Regions from separate parts of the Priestia sp. SB1 genome, predicted to be linked through region 3. Evidence: riboswitches for the same ligand, from Rfam matches in the RefSeq annotation. Region 3 holds a riboswitch; each other region holds the start of a gene.
The links. Region 3 has a riboswitch for cyclic di-GMP ahead of sinI (DNA-binding anti-repressor SinI). Riboswitches for the same ligand answer to the same signal wherever they lie in the genome.
Positions count from the first base shown of each region.

Region 1: linked by a shared signal. The riboswitch ahead of WKH56_RS06490 (intermediate filament family protein) and the one ahead of sinI (DNA-binding anti-repressor SinI) in region 3 are both predicted to bind cyclic di-GMP.
Region 2: linked by a shared signal. The riboswitch ahead of WKH56_RS12795 (glycosyltransferase family 2 protein) and the one ahead of sinI (DNA-binding anti-repressor SinI) in region 3 are both predicted to bind cyclic di-GMP.

Region 1 is NZ_JBBJSS010000002.1:222,112-227,296, forward strand. It holds gene WKH56_RS06480 (ABC transporter permease) at 1-277, shown strand, start outside; gene safA (SafA/ExsA family spore coat assembly protein) at 650-1,261, shown strand; cyclic di-GMP riboswitch class II at 1,675-1,758, shown strand; gene WKH56_RS06490 (intermediate filament family protein) at 1,782-2,246, shown strand; gene WKH56_RS06495 (IS200/IS605 family accessory protein TnpB-related protein) at 2,541-4,214, opposite strand; gene WKH56_RS06500 (acyltransferase family protein) at 4,645-5,185, shown strand, end outside.
Region 2 is NZ_JBBJSS010000003.1:438,410-443,594, reverse strand. It holds gene WKH56_RS12800 (sensor domain-containing protein) at 1-1,809, shown strand, start outside; gene WKH56_RS12795 (glycosyltransferase family 2 protein) at 1,843-3,345, opposite strand; cyclic di-GMP riboswitch class I at 3,369-3,454, opposite strand; gene WKH56_RS12790 (hypothetical protein) at 3,691-4,518, opposite strand; gene WKH56_RS12785 (ankyrin repeat domain-containing protein) at 4,807-5,185, shown strand, end outside.
Region 3 is NZ_JBBJSS010000025.1:1,532-6,716, reverse strand. It holds gene WKH56_RS34720 (sensor domain-containing protein) at 1-1,076, shown strand, start outside; gene WKH56_RS34715 (AbrB/MazE/SpoVT family DNA-binding domain-containing protein) at 1,242-1,934, opposite strand; gene WKH56_RS34710 (anti-repressor SinI family protein) at 2,191-2,328, shown strand; gene sinI (DNA-binding anti-repressor SinI) at 2,361-2,483, opposite strand; cyclic di-GMP riboswitch class I at 2,503-2,587, opposite strand; gene WKH56_RS34700 (RNA polymerase sigma factor) at 2,732-3,268, opposite strand; gene WKH56_RS34695 (cell wall hydrolase) at 3,569-4,195, opposite strand; gene WKH56_RS34690 (hypothetical protein) at 4,451-4,828, opposite strand; gene WKH56_RS34685 (Alp7A family actin-like protein) at 4,846-5,185, opposite strand, start outside.

The DNA of each region.
Region 1 (5,185 bases), on a different contig from region 3:
AATTAGAAAAGCAATAGGGGCTAAACGAAAAGATATTCTGAGTCTGTTCCTAATAGAGTCGGTTGTTCTAACGACAATTGGAGGAGTAATTGGCATTCTTATTGGAATTGGTGGAACATATGGAATCTCTAGTCTAATGAATGTAGAACCATATGTAGCACCTGCAATAGTTATATCTTCATTTATATTTTCTATGCTAATAGGTATTGTGTTTGGTATTTTACCGGCCAACAGAGCAGCAAAGTTAAAACCAATAGATGCATTGAGAAACGAATAGTATAAAAGTTCGCTTTACATAAGCGAACTTTTATTTGGTTGATATGGTACTATTTCTTCAGTAGTGAACTTAATTAAATCATTTATATAAATGTAAATTATAGGATTTTAATTCAATATATCCGACTAGTTTTATACTTTTTTAAGCTTTACTGAGGCAATTAATTACAAGGTAATTCACACCAACATAATCATAAATATAGGACTTGATATACCTTTTTTTAAAGGATTTGCGTATAAAAATATCATAAATATGTAATTTAAGGTAGTTTTATAAATTGTTAGCATTAGAATGAAAAATTTACCTCTATCCCCCCGCTATTAAATTGTTGCATAATGGTCACTGTTGAAAAAAAGTGTGGAGGTAAGACAATTGAAAAAAGGTATTATTGCATTAGGTTTGGCGGCATCACTAGCACTACCATTAACTGCTCAAGCAGCTACTACATATACGGTCCAAAAGGGCGACACGATGTGGAAAATTGCTTCAAAGTATCACGTAGGAACTTCTGAGGTTATTAAGAGTAATCCTTCGGTTAAAAACCCTAACACTATCTATCCTGGTCAAAAACTTAACATCCCTACAGTTGATTCAGCTACACAATCTTTTGAAGAACAAGTAGTTACATTAACAAATAAGGAAAGAGCAAAACAAGGTTTAAAACCACTTACAATGAATTGGGAGCTTCAAAGAGTAGCCCGCATTAAATCAGAAGATATGAGAGACAAAAATTACTTTGATCACAACTCTCCTACATACGGTTCACCATTTGATATGATGAAAAACTTTAGAATTAAATACACTAGCGCTGGGGAAAACATTGCAGCTGGACAACAAACTCCGGAAGCAGTTGTTAAGGCTTGGATGGAAAGCCCAGGTCACCGTGCAAACATCCTTAACAGCTCTTACAACCAAATTGGTGTAGGTTATGCTAAAGGCGGAAGTTATGGTATTTATTGGACTCAACAGTTTATTAAAAACTAAGAAACATAGAAAAAGAAGCACTTTTATAAGTGCTTCTTTTTTTCTACTAAGTATTCTAAAAACTGCTGTTTTTTTAATTTGTTTAAGAACCTGCATTCATATCCCTCTGTCTGGTCTTCAGAATAGATAGCAAATCCATAATGATAAGTAATTTTGTTTTTTTAACTATTTCCACTAGTAAGCTTGAAGTGGGGAGTTCAGTAGTCTTAAATAAAAGATTGGTTTATTTTCTATTTTCCATTACATATATGTCCTTGAAATCTTGTTTTTGAGCAACTTAAATGATAAAAGCAAGTAAGAGAAATCCATATTTAATGAAGTGGCTAGGTATGGGATATCTAACATATGCTTTTATCAAAAATAAGAGGTATCTATACAAATAGGTTCAATGAAAAAAGAGTGAGTGAAAGTAACTCATAAGAGGGAGTTAAGAAGCAAGGTCTATACGTGGGCACTTGGATCTTGTGGAGCTATTAGTGCAACCGACCGCTTTCTTTTACATTGTGGGGAGAAGATAATTGTGAAAAAAATTAAAGTAAGTAAAAAAGCTGCTGGATTAGTTTTAGCGGGTACAATTGTAATTAGCTCAATGGGTACTACAGCATATGCCGCTTATGGAGACCAATGGAATGCATTAATTACAAAAGGTGTAGACAAGCTATATACAGCTGTGTTCCCTGAAATTAAACAAAAGACTGATGAAAAAGAAACAGCTATTATTGATCAAATTTCAAACGATGTAAGTAGAAATGTAAAATTGATTAGTGAAGATGTTAAAAAGCATAAAGAACAATTAATTCAGCGTAATGAGAAAGAATTGGATAGTTACTACATTCAAACAATATCTGATTTAGAGACAACAGCAAATAATGCTTCGAAGGTAAAGAAAGATGAATTGACTAGGAAAGCTGATCAGGAGTTGAATGAAGCAAAGAGAAATATTGATGCTAAAATTCAAGCTGAACTAGTAAATGCAACTAATTGAACTACCCCCACTTAGCAAGCTTGAAGTGGGGGATTCCTAAAACCTTTAAAGACTTAGGAACCCTTCCCGTTCAACGGGGTCGGTTAACCATACAAATTACAGAAGTGTCCCTTCGGGACAACCGCACATACAGTTCTTTCTATGTAAGCAAGTGCTTGTAGCGGGTACCCCAACCTTCATTTGTATGGAATCGTTTGAACATCCTTGCAATGCACCCAAACCTTAGAAAATCGCTATCTGCTCCGGTAGCGTTAGTAAGTATTTGGTACAAGAAGTTCAAGTTATGTATATTGCTTATGCAAAAGCTTTCTTTAAATGTTTACTTTCTTTTTCTGTTAATTCTTCGTGTGTAAGATTAATGTGCTGAAATGGTTTATTTACATTGAACAGTTCATAGAACAATTCCGTTCGTACATTGAACTTTTTATTGAGTGCCCACCATTGTTTCCAGTAGGGCAACTGTTCACGCACAATATGATGACGAAGCACCTGTGGTGCTTTTTCTTTGTAACCAAGACCTTTACGGCCAATTGTATAGCTAGCTGCTTGGTGAATAGAGATACCAAATTTACGCATATATTTAAGTTTGCCTGTAATAGATGTGTACGCTGGATTCACAACCATTACAGCTACACCCATCTTTTGAGCACGGCTTTCAATAGCTTGCGTCATTTTACGGTAAGCGAAGACACTTTTTAAACGGTTAGCCTTTTTATTTCCGTAAGCATCGCCAGTCTTGGAGAGTGTCGTATCAATGTCTTCCATTACAATTGGCTTGTTCTTGCGAACAGCTAAGTCTACAAGCGCTATGGCTTCTGCTTCAAGGATTTTTGTTGATTGACCAGTTGTTTTTTTATGTAGAGAAAACGAAAGCTTTCCACTTTCTAAAAAATTACCGTCCTTTGAAACATCTGTCCAGGCGAAGTGATCCACATTGCAATCTACACCAATGACGCCATCAGACGTAGAGAAATTTATGGACACTTCTTCTTCAACATCTAGTAAACATTTAATAATGTAATAGTCTTTGTGATCTTCGACAGACCAGGAGATAGGTTTTCCATTCGCCTTTTTATCTTTACAGTTCCGTTGGCGAATAACCGTTTGATTAACTTGTTCTTGTCCATAAGGAAAAACTACATTTGAAAACGTCACAACTTTTCCCGAAAGGGAAGTCATATGTAAGTCGCTTGTATCCGGTTGATAACTAAAGACAAAGTTCCCTGATGCTGAGTCTTTACGCCCTGAAATTAGTACTTGTTTGTTTCGTGCAGCTAAAAAGAGTTCTCGCCAAGACTGATGATCTTGTGCAAACTCTTTTTTTGTAAATTGGTGTTTAAACAACTTTTTCGAGCCAAAGACCACGCTGGAAATATGTGTGATTAACTTCTCTTTCTTACCTTCTAGACGAAAAAGGCGATGTTCTAAGCGCCCAATTTTTGCTTTAAGTCGTTTAATTGTGACATCTAGATATTGATGTTCGAATAAGTAGGTATTCATCCAAACGAGAGAACAACTCTTCAATTCTAGTGAAACCATTCCACTGGAGTGTAAAGTGTAGTTTCTATTTTTGGGAAACCATAGGTTTCCTTGAATGAAGCTTGCTTTTATCTTGCGAAGAGTGGTAAGGAGTGAACGTTCACTCTTAAGTTTTTTCTTTATCTTTTTAATCTTCTCGTCTGTTTGTTTGATATATAGCTTATTTAGTTCGGTTTGGGCTTTCAAGAGAGCTTGAGATTCGCGTACAATGCTGTTTGCCACATAATCGTTTACGCTAAACTTTCTTTTTACAACTAGGTGAATGCTTTCCTTATGTAACTCGCGTCCCCAACGTTTTTGACGGACAAGTGTTTGAAATACAAAACATTTGGCGCGATTAAACAATTTACTTAAGGCTTCCATTTCAGCTACTGTAAGGGCGTTTACGTCCTTTTTCCAAATGCGTTTTGAAAAGTACGTTTTCTTCATTTGTCTCCTCCTCCCGAACTGACGTTCTACCATTTAGTTAATAGTTTATAACAAGACAGGGAAATATTGCAACTCAGAGTTAAAAAATATTTAAAAAAGGCCGATTCATCCCCCACCTACTCGCTGGGCTACGCCCGTTCCGCTCCTTGAGGTGGGGGTCTTCTCGGCTATAATGATAAATAAGTGTTAAAGTAGGCCTAAGTGTACAGAATTACATTATAGGTCTACTTTTTTAAATGATTAAGCAGGCAAAGGAGTTTAAACAAAAAGCGCTTTAAGTGAAATATTATGATGTAAGTGTGTTGTCAAGCTTTTAAGTAGAAGAGAAAAAGGGAAGAAATATATACACAATTTAAAAAAGCTTGTTTGAATATAAGAAGAGAATGTTCATTTAAAAGTTAAATCTATTACTTTTATATTAGGAGGAGCTATGTCACGGAACCCTTATTTTGATAACCTAAAAGCCGTTTTAATTTTATTAGTCGTGCTTGGGCATACATTGTCAGAAGCAGTTAATGAAAATAAATGGGTTGCAAGTATATATATGTTTATTTATCTTTTCCATATGCCTGCATTCATACTAGTATCGGGATATTTTTCGAAAGCCATTAAAACAAAAAAAGATGTTTGGAAATTAGCTAAGAAGTTTCTAATACCTTATGTAATATTTCAGATTATATATACTTTGTACTATACAAAAGTATATGGGAACAAACTTGAAATGACGCTCTTAGAACCTCGTTGGGCTTTATGGTTTTTAATTAGTATATTTTGTTGGAATTTACTTTTGTTTATTTTTCCTAAAAACAGAGTGGGTTTACTTTTGGCAGTTGGTGTATCTCTGGTAGTGGGTTATGTTGGAAGTATTAATGAAACGCTGACATTTGCTAGGACATTTTTCTTTTTCCCGTTCTTCCTAATGGGATACTTATTGGATGAACAACATTTTACGAAACTAAAAATAAGGAGAA
Region 2 (5,185 bases), on a different contig from region 3:
CGGCCAAACGGTGAAGAACGTACGGTGTTTGAGCAAGCGGATGCATTAGCAGACGAGCAAGGAAACGTCATACAGCTGATTGGCGTTGTTCATGATATTACCGAATCAAAAGTGATTACGAATGAATTAAAACAAAAAGAACAGCAGTTTCAAACGATTTATAACAATTTGGATGCTGGAATATGGTCCGTTGATGTGCAAAGCAATAAAGTGATTGTATGCTCCAGTGGTGTGAGCAGCATTTACGGAGAAGATGCGATTAAATTTTTAGAAGATAGAGATCTGTGGAAAAGCTTTATTCACCCTGACGATAAACCAGCTGTGGAAAAAGCGCAGCATCAGCTGCAAAAAGGAAAAACAATTCGTCATCAGTATCGGATTTACACACAAACGGGAGAAATGAAGTGGGTAAAAGATCGATGCATTCCAACCCTTGATGAGAACGGTAAGCTGGTGCGCATAGACGGGATTATTGAAGATATCACCGCAGAAAAAAAGTACGTGGATCAAGTTGAATATCTGGCGACTCATGATCATGTGACAAACTTGCCGAATCGAAGAAAGTTTGAAAGAGAATTAAAAAATTTCATTCGGCAAATGAAAAAAGAAAGAGATTCATTAGCGGTCTTTTATCTAGGATTGAATCGCTTCAAGCATATTAATGATACATTAGGACACGACGTAGGCGATCGCTTGCTGCAGTCTATCGCCAGTCGGTTAAAAAAGTTCGTAACGCCAGATGTAATGCTAGCTAGAGTAGGAGAAGACGAGCTTGCGATTTGTTTTTTATCTCTTGCACATATAAATGAATGTCAAAAGCTAGCCGCAGCACTTTTTCAAGAAATCGAAAAAGAAATTACCATTGACGACTTTTCTCTCTACGTCACAGCCACTATCGGAATCAGCATCTATCCGCATGACGGTGAAGATGTGAAAACCTTATTGACGAATGCCAACCTTGCTATGCGTCGTGCCAAAGAAGTCGGGCGAAGCGACTGGCAGCTGTATTCTCCGTTAATGGACAGCGAGACGTATAAAAGCTATCACTTGGAAAAAGGACTGCGCAACGCACTTCTTCAAGATGAGTTTTTTATTGAATATCAGCCAAAAGTTCATACAAACAGCAGAGAGATTGATAGTATCGAAGCGTTAATTCGCTGGAATCACCCAGAGTGGGGGCGCGTATCACCAGAAAACTTTATTCCATTAGCGGAAGAAACACATTTAATTATTGAACTCGGCGACTGGGTGATCGAGAACGTCTGCAAGCAGCTGCAGCAGTGGAAGAATCAAGGATTACAAACCGTGCCCGTTTCGATTAACGTCTCGTCTAAACATTTGCTGAAACGCGGATTTGTAGAGCACGTTCAACAAACGTTAGCTCATTACAACATCGACCCTTCATTTATTGAATTTGAAGTGACGGAAAGCTCCATTATTCAGTATGAAGAACACGTAAAAAAAGTGATGGACGAATTAAAGAAAAGTGGCGTAACGTTTGCATTAGATGATTTTGGCACCGGCTTTTCTTCGCTATCACATTTAAAAGACTTCGAATTTAACACGTTAAAAATCGATAAAACGTTTATTCAACACGCGACTGATAAAGGAAAGCAGCAGGCGATTACAAAAAGCATTTTGTACTTAGCTCATGCTCTTAACATGAAAGTGATCGCAGAAGGCGTTGAAACAAAAGAGCAGCTCGCCTTTTTACAAAAGCACGAATGTTCCTTTATTCAAGGCTATATCGTTAGTCAGCCGGCTGTTCCTCAAAAAATCGCTGAATATTTAAAGAGGCGATTTCTATAAAAAAGTGATGTCTCAACAGAGACATCACTTTTTTTACGCTTGAATAGGTTTTCGAAGCGTCCAAATTTGGTAAAACATATAAAGGGACTGATAGATGGTCAAATACGTCAGCAGAATCCAGCCGTTCATTAAGTACGGGTAAATAGCTTGCTGTACAGAAGGACTCGTTAAGTAGTCACGGAAGTAAATGCACAGAACAACAATCATTCCTGTAAACGCAAAGCCTGTTAAAATGCCTTGCCCTAATTTACTGCGCGTTTTTCCGTTTTCTGCGTTGTATTGATTCGCCCAGCCGTCTTTTTTATTAGCCGCAAGCCTCTCTAGCCACACTTGACCGAACGTAATTAAATTCACCCATAAATAAATTTCCGGACTAATCAAAAGACCAGCCAGTATTACATCAATCGGCCTGTGCATCGGCGTTTTGACAGCGAGCATAATATTTAACACAGAAGCTAACGCAATTGGAATGATCCAAAGCCACGACCAGTAAAATTGATCGGTCGCAAGCGCAGCCGATAACAATACAATAAACAGCAGGCGAATGAGCAAATCACACAGCGTTTTGATCTGTGAACGCCACAGCTTTCCTTTATGCTTGGTTCTGACGTCCAAGTTTCCGTTTGTCAGTAAATCAACGGTTCCAGACTTCCATTTATTACGCTGTTCACGGTACGTATGATAGCTTCTCATCGAGTCCACAAAGCAGCGAGCGCCGGGACTGATTAACGTTTTCCAATTGGATTTTTGCAGCTGCCACGTCAGCAGCATATCTTCAACGTCGCTGTCATTTTGCCAAGGACCGTCAAGTTTATTTTCTTCCACTATATTTTGAAGCGCTTCAGGACGAAACAACGTAGCCTGACCGCCGAGTACATACGTGCTTCCGCCGTGATACTGAAGATCTAACAGCCAGCTTGCCATATCCTGCTTTTGCTGATGCGTCCACCACCGGGCTATCGGTCCGCCGTACTCGCCGCTTGCCAGCTTTTCCTCATAGTGCACATCATCTTTTGAGAGCGAGCTTTTCTTTTTAGGCATTCTCATCGTATATTTTGCCATCACGCCGCCGATGTTTCGCGACGTCATCAAATCTTCCCATAAATTAATGAGTGCTTTTGGAGCCAAACGGCTGTCTGCATCCATCCCTAAAATCGCTTTAATCGACTCTTTATACAGCTGCTGATATTTCGTCAGCGTCGTATTATATAAATCCAGCGTATCTCCATATATCTTTTTCCAAGCCGTATTTAACGCGCCGACTTTTCGTTGTTTATTGCCTTCAGTGACCAGTACTTTTACATTTAAATCAAATTCATCTCCGGCCAGCTCCGCTTTTTCTTTTGTGCGGTCCGTACAGTTATCTGCAATCACAAATACATCAAGCTCCACATTATTTGGAAGAAGCTGATCGCCTAATCCTGCCAAGCAGTCGCGAATTGATTTTTCTTCATTGTGCGCCGGAATGAATGCCACAATGCGCGGCCTCATGTACGAAGCTCCAATACTTCCAGTAACGACACGCTGATTGTTCATGTTTTCCTTTACCCCCTGATATATCAGGAAACCCAGCTATCCTAGTCCTAAGGACCTTAGACCTGAAGTTTTGCGTCCCAGCCTTTCGACTGGTTTGCCTTTAACTGAACAAGTTAAGTTCATCACTTTCGTTTTCTTTAAAGAACGAAATATCTAAAATGATACTATATAACGAATATCTTTTTTAGATTTTACCATAAAAATAGGTTGAATTACCCTAAAAAAGATTCGACAAATTTCGATAAGGGATAGATTAAAACATAGAAAACCTCTGTATTTTTATATCCTAGAAGAAAAAGAGGTTAATAAAAAAGCGAACTGCCTGGGCAGTTCGCTTTTTTTAGTTTAGAATCCTAATACCTCTTTCTTAGACTGAGGTGTTTCAACAAAGAAACTTGGAGAGTTGTTCCATTGTTTCGCTACTTGCTCTCCTTCGCTTGAGTCATTGTCTATGTAAAACTTAGAACCCTTATATATGAAGGTGCCACTATTTTTGTTGAACTGATATGTGCTAAATTCCCATCCGATAGGGCCTCCATTCCAGTAATTAATGAGCTGGATATTATTGTTTCCTATTGGCTTAGGTCGTGATGAAAAAGATAATTCTTGAGATGTTTCGCCTTCTTCAAAGAACGTTGCTTTGGTTAATTTACCATCTTTTAAATAATAGGCAGGGCCGCCTTCTGAGACACTAGCTTCTCTTGTTGAAAAGAATAAGAAGTTTGGTTGATGCTTCGATAAAGTGAGGGTAAAAATCATGTTTCTTGTTTTGTTATATTGATAGTCTTTCATTTTAACATCTTGCAGGTAAACAGATGATTCGTTCGTCGGTTGAATGCCTATTTGATAATCACCTTCAAATATTTCATCTCCTTCACTAATACCAGCCCATACATCATTTGGCCCTGCAATCCATCTTTTATCTTGTAAAGAAAGTACATACACATTATAATCCTGACCTTTTGTATCTCTAAGTAAAGTGCTATAACGGCTGTTAAGCCTTGTTTCTTCTAAAGAAATCTTTTTACCCGTTAAATTAGGAGCCCTTTTATCTACTGTTATTTTAGCCGAGGATCTTTCGTTTTTAGTTGGGTGCGCTTGTTTGGAGAACAATACGATAAGTAAACTACTAATAAGAATTGCCGTTAAAGAAAGAAAAATAGATTTTCTCATATAAAAATGACCCTCCTATTCGTTTCTCTTTAGTTAAAAATTTCCAGAACATCTTAACATAGAAATTCAACCTTTATTGCTTGCTATGAAATTTTAGTGACTTTATAAGAAGTTTACATATATCTTACTGATAAATAGATTAATTTTCTATATTTATAAGCCTTAAGAACTTTCTTTTTTGTAAAAATTGTCGATATAAAATGGAGTTATTAGGTAATTTTTACTTAGTCATCAAAATATATAGAAAAAGGTGAAGAAATGCTTAATGGTTTTAGGTTTGTAGGTTTAATGATTTTTTTAATATTTGTTTTAACAGGATGCGTAGGGAAAAAAGAAATGAGCCAGCAGGAAGGAGGGATGAGACTAGATGACATGTCCAATAATGAACTGAAAGAGCATTTAGAAACATACCGAGATGAATATGAACTATATGGAGACTCAGTTGAAGAGAATATAAAGATTATAAAGTTCAGTATTGACCAGCTAACCATCAATTCTAATCAAATGGAGCAGAACAATTCGTACATGAACAATAAGGAATACGGTGAGCGCTATAAACAAAATCTTCTATCCTTAAATAACTACATTAATGAAGCTGAAGGCATTGAGGATGTGCCGCCGTTAGTTTATGACATTAATCACCAGTATTTAAACTCCCTTGAGCTAA
Region 3 (5,185 bases):
TTATTTCAAGACATGGAGGAGACGAGTTTATCCTAGTACTACACACGTTGAAAACGATTGATGAAATAAAAAAAACGACTGAAAAAATTATAAAAGAGGTGTCTCTTCCATTCTACATAGGTGGCCATAAATTTCTTGTTTCTACAAGCATTGGTATCAGCGTATTTTCAAAGGAATGTAAGGAACATGTTATTCCAGAGAACATTGGTGAACTAATAGATGAACTAATTAAACAAGCAGATATGGCTATGTATATAGCAAAACGAAATGGACGAAACACATACGAAATAAGTTCACATGCATCAAATAAAGAACTATTCAAAGCTGTTAGTATGGAAAATGAGTTGAGATACGCACTAGAAAGAAATGAATTTCAACTAGTTTATCAACCACTTGTTGATTTAAAAACCTTTGAAGTAATAGGAGTAGAAGCGCTTATTCGTTGGAATAGTGTGAAGTATGGTATTGTCTATCCCGATGAATTTTTACCTATTTTAGAAGAGCTAGGATTGGTTGTACCAGTTGGAAACTGGGTATTAGAACAGGCATGCAATCAAATGAAAACATGGACGGATATGTATTCTAGGGTTACCAAAATTGGCGTAAATGTATCGCCTATTCAATTGAAATCACCGGAATTTGTAAAAGATGTGGAAGATATCTTGAAAAAAACAGGACTTAATCCATCTTTTCTTGAAATTGAAATTACGGAAAACGTAATCCAATACAACCAAGATTTAAAAGAAGTCCTGATACCTCTCCAAAACTTAGGGATTAAAGTAGCCATGGATGATTTTGGAACGTGTTATTCCTCTCTGAGCCACCTCAGATATTTACCAATTAATACGTTAAAAATTGATAAATCATTTATTGATGATTTGGATCAAATAGGAAAAGTCCTCGTGGAAACAATTATTCAAATGGGGGAAAAATTGGGCTTGAATATAGTCGTAGAAGGAATTGAAACCGAAGAACAGTTACAATTTATAATAGAGAAAGGCTGTCAAGTCGGCCAAGGTTTCATATTTTATGAACCTCAACTACCTGAGAAGATGTATAATATTTTAACCTCATAGAAAAAATTATTACGTATCGGTAAAACAGATGCTGAGAGTTCTTTTTCCAAGACTGATAAATAATTCTATAACAACATGAATAAGTAATTGCAGTTACCTAATTAAACTGCAATTACTTTTTTAATTTTAATAAGAATATCTTATACAATGACGTGTTTAAATTTTCTAAAGAGCTTTTTTTATAATTAATTGATCTCCTAATGTTGTAATTTCCAAGGTATCGCCATTATAAATGTTTAAATAATCTCTGAGCTTTTTAGGAATGTTTAAGTATTTATCTTTCTTTATTACCCGTGATTGCCCTGTAAACAAAAGAATTCCTTCTGTAGGAAATTCATACTTGTGTTTTTTTGCGACAATAGTATTATTCCCTTTGATGAAGAACTGTAATTGTATATGTTCTTCTAAATCGAGAGATTTGAGCACAGAAGAAGGGAGTTTTACCCTCCCTTCTTTAATTTCAAGTAAAGATAACTTATTCAGTTCAGGTTCTAAAGGTTCCCTTATTAGACCTGTAGGTTTATTTTCCTCTTTTTTCTTCTTTAAAACAATGCTCGTATTAATGACTTTCACTTCTATTTCCTCGTGTAAATTTATATCATGTATTTCGCGAAGCATCTTTGGAATTACAATACAGCCTAATTCGTTGATAGATCTAGTCAAATTTTTTGCTGCTTTTTTCTCCAACCGTACCGGTAAAAATTTAACCTGTCTCATAACAAAAAAGGTTTTATAGTTGAAGAATTGTATTTTAGAAGATGGATGGATATTAGCATTCTTTAAAAACAGAGGTGGTATCTTTATCCTCCCCATATTATCAATTATTAAGTATTCTGTAAGTGATTCGTCCTTTTTCACTAATAAAAATCCTTTCAGTTTTACTTCCTTAAATAAAGGTCAACCTTGAATCTGCTTACTATTCATTGCTTACGTCTTTATTGGCTTAGCTAGGTCATTAAAATTTTGGTTTTCCATAAACCAAATAACTGTATTTATTCCAAAAATATCATATATTATTAAATAATAGGTTAAAAGTAATAATTTTTACTTTATGGGTTATATTGAAAAGTAATTTACTTTATAATAGGACAAGTTGTAGAGGAGGAATATTACAGTGAATAATTTAACTACCCTTCCCCAGGAATGGCTAGATTTAGTCAAAGAAGCGATGAATTCAGACATTACTCAAGAGGAATTTAAAGAGTTTTTAAATAGAAGATCTCAAGAATTAAATAACCATAAACAACATTAATGAATGATTAATGTTGTTTATGGTCATTGTATCTATTTACTCTCTAGGAATTTCCTAATTTCTTCAATAGTCAATTCTAATTCCTTAGCTTCCCTTATAAGTTCAATCCACTCTTGATTTAGTTCTTGTACTACTAATTGTCCTTTACTGTCCATAAGAATTACCTCCAGATATTCAGGGGGCTCAGCTGCCATAGCCCTTAGACCTTAGACCTGTAGCTTTGCGTCCTAGCTTTTCAACTAGTTTGCCTTTATCTCAATATGTAAATTTATAAGTATTTTACTATATAATGGTTGTCGGATTTTGTCAAAAAAAGTATCGTCATTTATTTTTTTCTACAACCTACATACACTGTTGATATCTAATAAAAAAGAGCATTATAAAAAAACAAATAAATATTTAGCTAATTATCACCTTTTTCTGGATACATCTTTCTTAATAAATATTTTGCTCGATGAAGCCTTGCCTTAACTGTACCTAAACTAATATTTAAAGCAGTAGCAACCTCATTGTAAGGTAAGTCTTTAAAATAAAAATAAACAATAACATTCTGATACTTTTCAGGTAAAATATCTATCCTTTTAAGAAGTTCCTCATTTTCCAATCTTTCTATTACATGTTGTTCCAATAATATAGTATCAATGTTTTGTGAGTATTGAGTCATCTCTATATTGTTAGAGGATATGACTCGTTTGTTCTTCACCCTTCTCAAAAAATCAATACTCTGATTAACAGTAACACGATATAACCATGCATACGCTGATTTTTTACTATCTTTACCTTCTAGCTTCAGAAGTTGATAGTACTTAATCCAGACCTGCTGCACAATGTCTTCGGCCGCATGACTGTCTTTTACATATGCTGAGGCTATATTTAAAAGTTGTGTTTGATATTGCTCTACTAGGCTATTTACAGTTACCTCGTATTCAAATTCCTTCAATTGTAATCATCCAAACTAGTTAAATTCTCTTTTAAGTTGTCTATGCTGAACAAAACTTAATGACAGCAAAATAAAAAGCTACCTCATCAGTAGAAGAGGTAGCTTTTTGTCAGGGTTCAAACGTATAAGATGTATTAAAATCGAATGGCAACTCAATTATATCATGTTTTTTCCATAAAAGTTATATTAAACCTTTAAAACATCTAGATCATAAATGACTGCATATTCTATGTAAGTCAATTATACGAATATATAATAGCTAAAAATATATTACTTCATTTGTACTCTAACTATTTAAAGCTAATAAGCAAAAACGTGACTACCGATTCTCTTGTATGCTTTGCGTGTAAATATCCATTTATTTGTTGCAGTTGTAGGATTATAATAATAGACAGCCCCATTGGTAGGATCCCATCCTTTAAATGCATCCGTTACTGCTCTATAAGCGGATTGATTTGGTGCCAAAGCGTATTGTCCATCATTTAAAGCTGTAAACGCATTTGGTTGACTAATAACGCCAGGTATACTTTGTGGAAAATCTGGACTTTTAGCACGGTTTAGAATGACGGCTGCTACAGCTACTTGCCCCTCATAGACCTCACCTCGCGCCTCTCCATAAACCACATGCGCCATTTGTTCTACATTATTTATTTTTGCATATGTACCAGGTCCGACGACCCCGTCTTGCGTGATCCCCACATCATGTTGAAAATTCTTAACGGCTTGCTGAGTCAATAAACCATACTGACCAGTTGGATTTACGTGTAAATATCCCATCTTAACTAGCTGTGTTTGCAGCGAAGTTATTTCTTGTTTATGACTAGTTGATTGTAACGACACAGACGCGGATGCGGGAGATCCTATGTATAGAGTTCCTACTAAGGAAACGCCTAGAAATCCTACTTTCAGTTTCTTTAAAAAGTGCATGTAATTTCTCCTTTGTTTAAATAATTATTAAAACTCAGCCTTTATCCTGTAAGGTATAATTGTTTGTACTGCTTTACGTAGTACTCTTTATATTTTAATGATAAATAGACCTTGGATAAAAGTTAGGTAATATGTCTACTGAATTTAGGAGTCGATTGGTTAATTTTAACGCTAATATGAATTTAAACCAGTGTGAATAGTCCTATTAAGTAAAAACAGAAAAAACCACTAGTATGTTTCTAGTGGCTTTACTGTTTAAAAATCGTTATATTCTTCTAAGTCATCATCGTCTAATGAGCCAGATATATTTTCTAAATCGGCAATCTTTCCTTCTTTCACTCGGGAAACCTTTAAAGGCTCTTCTTCTTTGAAAGAGACACTTCCTACAAAACCTGTTGTTTTTGCTAATGTTTTTAACTCAGCTAATTCATTCTTTATATGTTCAAGCATTTCGTAGGTTCGTGTGTTTTCCATTGCTTTTCTTTCAGTAGATGAATCATCTAGATCACGTAGAATTAAAGACGAAATATAATCCCCTAACTTACGCGATTTAGCATATGTGGCTAGTTGATTGTACACTTCATCACTCAATCGATTTGTCTTAATCGTAAACGCATTTTGACGCTCTGACATCCTTATCACCTACGTTGTTAGGATTTAACGGCTTTCTTCTCTGCTGCTTGCTTCTTTTGAACGTAACCAATACTACGAATCTCTAAGCCAAATAAATTTAAGTGACGGCTATCTTGAGGAACCTTATGGTACTTGTCTGTACGTTCTTCTCCAATTTTTTCACGCATACTATTCATGATAGCAACTTCTAAAGTAGGAGCTACCCCTCCACAGTACACATATTTACGCACTTTATTTGCTGGTGGTGGTGCAACATCATTTAATTTAGCCAATAAAATCTCTACATATTCTCGAAGAGAAGACTTAATTGTACTTGTTAAATCAATGGATTTGCCTGTGTTTTCGTTTTTTAATACA